3 regions of the Pseudogracilibacillus amylolyticus genome follow, and region 3 is predicted to be linked to each of the others. Evidence: riboswitches for the same ligand, from Rfam matches in the RefSeq annotation. Region 3 holds a riboswitch; each other region holds the start of a gene.
The links. Region 3 has a riboswitch for cyclic di-GMP ahead of ACPYKA_RS00695 (G5 domain-containing protein). Riboswitches for the same ligand answer to the same signal wherever they lie in the genome.

Region 1: another riboswitch for cyclic di-GMP. It lies ahead of ACPYKA_RS05435 (chemotaxis protein CheX); the one in region 3 lies ahead of ACPYKA_RS00695 (G5 domain-containing protein).
Region 2: another riboswitch for cyclic di-GMP. It lies ahead of ACPYKA_RS07065 (methyl-accepting chemotaxis protein); the one in region 3 lies ahead of ACPYKA_RS00695 (G5 domain-containing protein).

The regions. Positions count from the first base shown of each region.
Region 1 is NZ_JBPPZG010000030.1:8,906-11,181, reverse strand. It holds gene ACPYKA_RS05440 (hypothetical protein) at 1-3, shown strand, start outside; cyclic di-GMP riboswitch class I at 722-822, shown strand; gene ACPYKA_RS05435 (chemotaxis protein CheX) at 964-1,419, shown strand; gene ACPYKA_RS05430 (response regulator) at 1,439-1,795, shown strand; gene ACPYKA_RS05425 (DMT family transporter) at 2,017-2,276, opposite strand, start outside.
Region 2 is NZ_JBPPZG010000043.1:13,778-16,053, reverse strand. It holds gene ACPYKA_RS07065 (methyl-accepting chemotaxis protein) at 1-1,028, opposite strand, end outside; cyclic di-GMP riboswitch class II at 1,145-1,229, opposite strand; gene cysK (cysteine synthase A) at 1,459-2,276, shown strand, end outside.
Region 3 is NZ_JBPPZG010000003.1:27,719-29,994, reverse strand. It holds gene ACPYKA_RS00695 (G5 domain-containing protein) at 1-907, opposite strand, end outside; cyclic di-GMP riboswitch class II at 1,023-1,107, opposite strand; gene ACPYKA_RS00690 (prepilin peptidase) at 1,216-1,968, opposite strand; gene ACPYKA_RS00685 (metal-dependent hydrolase) at 2,148-2,276, opposite strand, start outside.

The DNA of each region.
Region 1 (2,276 bases), on a different contig from region 3:
TAGCTCCCCCCATATGCTTAGTGTCTAGAAAAGATGCAGAGTCGCTCCCCTAACATGCTTAGTGTCTAGAAAAGATGCAGAGTCGCTCCCCTAACATGCTTAGTGTCTAGAAAAGATGCAGAGTCGCTCCCCCAACATGCTTAGTGTCTAGAAAAGATGCAGAGTCGCTCCCCTAACATGCTTAGTGTCTAGAAAAGATGCAGAGTCGCTCCCCTAACATGCTTAGTGTCTAGAAAAGATGCAGAGTCGCTCCCCCAACATGCTTAGTGTCTAGAAAAGATGCAGAGTCACTCCCTCAACATGCTTAGTGTCTAGAAAAGATGCAGAGTCGCTCCTCAACATGCGAAGTGCCTAAAAAATTGCTAACTCACGTGCGCTCGAATTGCAGCAGCGGTATATGTAAAATCACTAGTTATCTTCTTATGATGACTGGCCACCGATACAATCTCCCCTCCTTGATACAGATGGTGAGGTTGTTGAAAACATCAATTCTATTTGAAACAGCTCAAGGTTCGATCGGATAAAGCGCAGGGTCATAATTATTTTCTGAAACATTAAAATTATAAGGATTTTGAAGCTTGTACATTCCTCTTCTTTTTTCACTATCATATGAAACGCCCTTTAATGAGAAAGGCGTAATGGAAAAAAATGTACAACTGAAAAATAAGTGATTGCTTTTTACTACATTATTCGATAAGATATAACGTATGGTACAAAAGAACTGTTGAAAAGGCAAACTATCTGAAAAGAAGGGGCGCAAAGCTCAAGGGTCTAAGGGGTATATTGAATGATAAATTACGCTATGATCGCCTGGCTGCCAAATGATAAAATAACTTATTTATTGAAAATTTTGGCTATGTTTCACGCTAATTATATATATAAGGATAGATCGATCCAATAGTTTCTATTACTAAAAAGTTTCTCTTATAAAAATGTAAGAGATAATAGGAAAGGAGTGGAAAAATGACAACTAACGAAAGAAATAGTGCGGTTACGAAACTGTTAAATGGAGCGTTAACATCCATTAAGACAGTGATCCCAATTGACTATGAATTTGAGAGGCCGCGAGTGATTAATCAAGATTTCCGCTTATTCTTCGGAGTTCTAATCGGCATTACTGGGGACATTAAAGGGAAATTAGTGTTCTCAGGGGACCAGACTACTTTTGGCTCGATTGGGGAGAGAATGTTCGGGATGCCATTAGAAGGTGATATGCTTTTGTCCTTTAGTGGTGAGCTTGGAAATATGATTGCGGGTGGGATTTCTACAACTATTGCAGATAGCGGAACTGACATTAATATTACCGCACCGACCATCATGCAAGGAAATACAAAATTATCCGGCTATAAAAAAGCGTTGGAGATAACAGTTGATTTTGTTAATGTTGGAAAAATGAATACATATTTATTGATTGATTAATAGGATGGGAGGATTACAAATGGCATCCGTTTTAGTAACAGATGATGCTGCTTTTATGCGTATGCAACTGAAAGATATCTTAACAAAGCTTGGTCATATAGTCGTTGGAGAGGCGGAAAATGGAAAAGATGCAATCGAAAAGTTTAAGGAACTAACACCGGAATTAATTACAATGGATATCACGATGCCTGAGATGAATGGTGTTGATGCAGTTAAGGAAATTAAAAAAATAAATTCGGACGTAAAAATTATTATGTGTTCCGCAATGGGACAACAGGGTATGGTACTCGATGCCATCCAGGCAGGAGCAAATGACTTTATTGTTAAACCGTTTACTCGAGAACGTATTCAAGAAGCACTTGAGAAAGTTTTATAGAAGTAGAAAAGAACTTAAGAAAAAACGCCGCCATGAATGGTAAAATAGTGGCGGAAGATGGAAAAAACCACAAAAAAGGTTCCAAGCAAATTTTTTATTGCTTGGAACCTTTTTATTTAACTATTTTTGGCTAGTTATGTCCCAGCACCTTTTAAGCTATCTTCGTGAATTACTTTTAGGGATGCAATGTTTTTTACAACAATATAACGATTGCGCAGATTCTATGACAATGCTCGTAATCCAACAACCCCAATGATAATTAGTACAAGGCTAGTAATTCGGCCGCGGCTTTTTGATTCGCCGAAAAATATCATATTGATGATTACGGCTCCGGCTGTTCCAATTCCTACCCAAACGGCATATGCTGTGCTCACTTGTAAAAACTTAAAAGAATAGTATAAAAATGCGAAGGACATAGCGAATCCGCCAAGATATAATACTGTATTGATTATTGATTTATTTTCACTGTATTTTTTTAGGC
Region 2 (2,276 bases), on a different contig from region 3:
AATGTTTGTTCCTTTGTGTGCTCAGCTAGCTTTCTTACTTCATTCGCTACAACGGAGAAACCTTTTCCATGTTCTCCAGCTCTTGCCGCCTCAATACTTGCATTTAACGCAAGTAAGTTTGTTTGATCCGTTATTTGTCCAATCACTTCAACAACATGATGTGTTTTCTCTATCTCTTGGTTGAGTTCATCAACTTGCAGAACCACTTGATTATAAACATGACCTACTTTCTCTATATCTTCTAACGTGTCATGGACAATTTGTTTGCTCTCTTCGGCAGATTTTACGGCGTCATCTGTTCCTTCAGCCACCTTCATTGATTGATTTGCAACCTCTAGAATGGACGCACTCACTTCCTCAGTCGCACTTGAAACACTATGGCTTTCCAAGTTCATATTATCCACTTCTGACATTAACTGTTTGGAAGCATCTAATTGAGTAGTGTAATTAAGTGTATCGGAAATACCAAATAAAAGGGATTTGAATGTTTCTTCCATATATACTTCAACGATAAGTTGCTGATCAAATGTTGCTAACTTTTGAATGGAAAGAACGGTATCCATCATCCGTTTCGGTTGACTGTGCAATTTTTCCATCAAAATCGACGTCATAATCTGGATTAACATATGGTGCGCAGAAATAAAATGTTCTACTGTTAAATTAATGCGACTATGTACTTGTCCGATTATAATTCTCGTCATGACATAATCCATATTCACCTCTGCTTCTAAAAATTGCTCAAAATATCTCTCCATCGTTTTTCTTAATCGTTCAACGGTTGAATGTTGATTGATGATAGTTTTCAAATGATTGACCGCCGTTATATTGTTATAAAATTGGTTAATAATTTCGACTTTATAAGGCGAAAGGATCGATGATGCTTCACGAATATTAGCTAAATTTTCTTCGTTGATATTCATAAATGCTAATCGTTCTTTTACACGATCACCAACCTCAGCAATATCAGTTTCACTTGAATGATTAAAATATTCATTCCATGATTTTGTTTTTTTCATAAAAAGTTTCATGCTTTTTTTCCTCCACGATATGTATGTGTTAATAGTTTTTAAAAAATTAAGCTATTCTTATGTTAATCACCTCTTAGTTTGACTTTATAATCGTAACCATAAAAATACCGACCCTAAACTGAGTAGGTCGGTTGCACTACTTGCTCCCAAACAATCAAGTGCCCACATATGGATTGTCTGTTCATAGCTTCCTTTTAGATTTAAAATAGACATAAAGTTCTAAGTCATTAGAATTTTACATACTGTATTATTTTACACTTTTTACCTGCATTTGTGCAAGAATAATGTGACTAATTCTTGAACAAAAATTAGGCACAAAAAATGGGAGAGAACTTCCTTTTTTACACATTAATTCACTGTAAAAAGGTAGGAATTATAAGATTTTTCTGCTATAATAAAAAATAACCTTTTACGAGAGGAAGAAAATAGTTTGAAAATCGTCAACAATATTGCAGAATTAATTGGGAATACTCCATTAGTCAAATTAAATAGAATTGCAGATCCAAATGGTGCGGAAATTTATGTGAAACTTGAATATTTTAACCCGAGTAGAAGTGTGAAAGATCGTGCTGCGTTTTACATGCTTGAGCAAGCAGAAAAGGCTGGACTATTAAAGCCAGGTGCAACGATTATAGAACCAACCTCTGGAAATACTGGGATTGGTCTTGCTATGAATGCTGCTGCAAAGGGTTACAAAGCGATTATCGTCATGCCTGACTCTTCTACGGCGGAAAGGGTAAACATCTTAAAAGCATTTGGTGCAAAAGTAGTTTTGACACCTAGTGCAGGAAAGATGCCGGCTGCAATTGAAAAAGCGGAAGAAATAGCTGCTGAGATTCCAAATAGTTTTATTCCAATGCAATTTGAAAATGAAGCAAACCCAGATATACATCGAATTTCAACTGCGAAAGAAATTATTGAAGCAATGGAAGCCGAAAAGAAAAAACTTGCTGCATTCGTTTGCACGGCAGGTACTGGAGGAACGATTACAGGAACTGGTGAAACGTTGAAAGAATATGATAAATCTATCTCAACTCATGTTGTTGAGCCAGCAGGATCTCCGGTTCTTTCAGGTGGAAAGCCGGGTAAACATAAACTAGTCGGAACAAGTCCGGGATTTATTCCAAAAATATTAAATACAGATGTTTATGATGAAATTATTCGAATAGAGGATGATGATGCTTATCAAACAGTGCATAAATTAGCAGCTCAAGAAGGAATATTATTAGGTCCCTCAGGTGGTGCGTC
Region 3 (2,276 bases):
ATTGATATGTAGTCTCTGATGGAAATCCTTTCAATTCCGCATTGATATGGTCGTTCTTTTTGGAGATTTCAATTTTATAAGAGATATTATTGGGATTCATCACGATAAAATCTTTTGTTTCTTTATCATTTACTACTACATCAAGTCCTGATTCCGCATAAGGGGGTACAGTTAACCCGGCGTGACGCTCTATTATGTCAAAATTCGTTTGCAAGAAAAGCGAATATAAGGCAGTTGCTAAAAAACTCGCTTCTTTTGTCGAATTTGTTATTCCTTCTGGAAAGGTGACCGTTTGTAAAAATGAAAAAGTTTCTTCAGAACTAATAATAAAACCATTTAATTCATCAATCGCATAAGTTAACATGGCATTTGACAACGTAGGAATTTGCATTTCCACACTTGCTATCGTTTCTAGCGGTATTTCTTCTCCTTCAATATATGTAAGATTGACTGGTGAACTATCTAATTGACTTGCCATTTCTTCTACGCTCGTTAATGTTCTGTCCAAGTCGATATAGTCTAATTTTTGCAATGCTTGAATTGCTTCATTCTCTTCGTCTATCTGAACGGATAACGGAATATGGACATTTTTTTGCCCCATAAAAAAATTCGAAAAAGTCCGTTTCGTTCTTTCCTTTAACTCATTAATTGTTGCATTTATATCAAATTGAAATGCAGAGCGAGGAATCATTATTTGTTCAAAATCACTTTCCAAAATAATGTCTGCACCTTCTTGCCATAAAGTAACCTCACTTTCTAATAATTCGCTTATTTCATTTTCTGTTTTGTCCGCAATAGAAATATTTGCAATCATAGAATCATTTGGCATTTTAGAAGCTGCCGCAACATTTATCGGTAAGAATAAAACGATGCTTATCATAACAGCTAAGAAATAATTTTTCTTCATTTTTTTAGCCCCTTTTCCACGATTAAAAATATCCATTTATACACAGTTAGGCGATATATCCTTTTAACTTGTTTAATAAACACAAAAAACGGCCTTTACAAATACATCACGTATTTTAAGTAAAGGCCGGTTGCACAACTAGCTCCATACGATTTAAGTGCCCAATTTAACAATCGTACTTCAACGCTTCCTTTTAATGATTATTAATTCATATTTACTTTTCACTTAGAATAGTTATTTAGAACTAATAAAATAGTAACAATAACCCATAAATATGTCAATACTGGAATATAACTATGACTAAATGTTCATAGTAATGACAAATAAAATGTTATAATTTGTTCACCGCAAAAATAACTGACTAATGCACCAACTACAATATAAGGGCCAAATGGTATTGGTTGCTTCTTTTTCACTTTATCTACGACCATTAATATTCCACCAATAATTGCTCCTAGGAAAGCTGCGATAAAAAAAGCAAGTAACACTTTTTTCCAACCAAGCACAATCCCAATTACACCGAATAGCTTCATATCACCGGCTCCCATACCACCCTGACTGACGATAATAATGAGTGCAATTAAGCCAAAGCCTACTATCGCTCCAATAATAGCATCATACCAAGGTGTTAAAGGTGCAAGAATTCTCAACATAATGAAAAAAGGTAGAAAAAATAATAAAATTTTATTTGGAATTAACATATAAGTAATGTCAGAAACAAAAATGATCATCAGCATACTAATAAATAATAATGCTATTATAAGTTCAAGTTGAAATCCAATTTGCGCATAACTAAATGCAAATAACAGACCTGTTAACATTTCAATTATCGGATAAATAGGCGAAATTTTCGCTGAACAATTCCTACATTTTCCACGTTGTATGATAAAAGAAAATATGGGAATAAGCTCGTACCATTTTAATTGCCGCTTACATACAGGACAAAAAGAACGATCATGATAAAAAGGTATCTTTTTAGGTAAACGAAGACCTACTACATTAAAAAATGATCCAAATATAATGCCAAACAAAAAAAGCATAATAACCCAAAACATATCCATTTTTTAAGCTCCTTAAACGAGAAAATATCTATTAATTTTAATTATAGTAGATTTTAGGGAAAACTAGTTAATTTCAGGTAGTTTATGGTAGGGAAAATGTTGGTGAGAAAAAATGAAGAGTTGTTATAAGGCTTATAAAAGAGCATTGCTACGTGAGAACAATGCTCTTTTATTTAAAATTATAATTCTAACGATTCGCCAACTTTTAGTGCAACCCCTCTTCCGGGTTTTACTTTTTCGGCGAATGCCTGCCCATCTTGTTTAATTACAGGGAAAGTATTGTAATGAACAGGTACAACGATATCAGC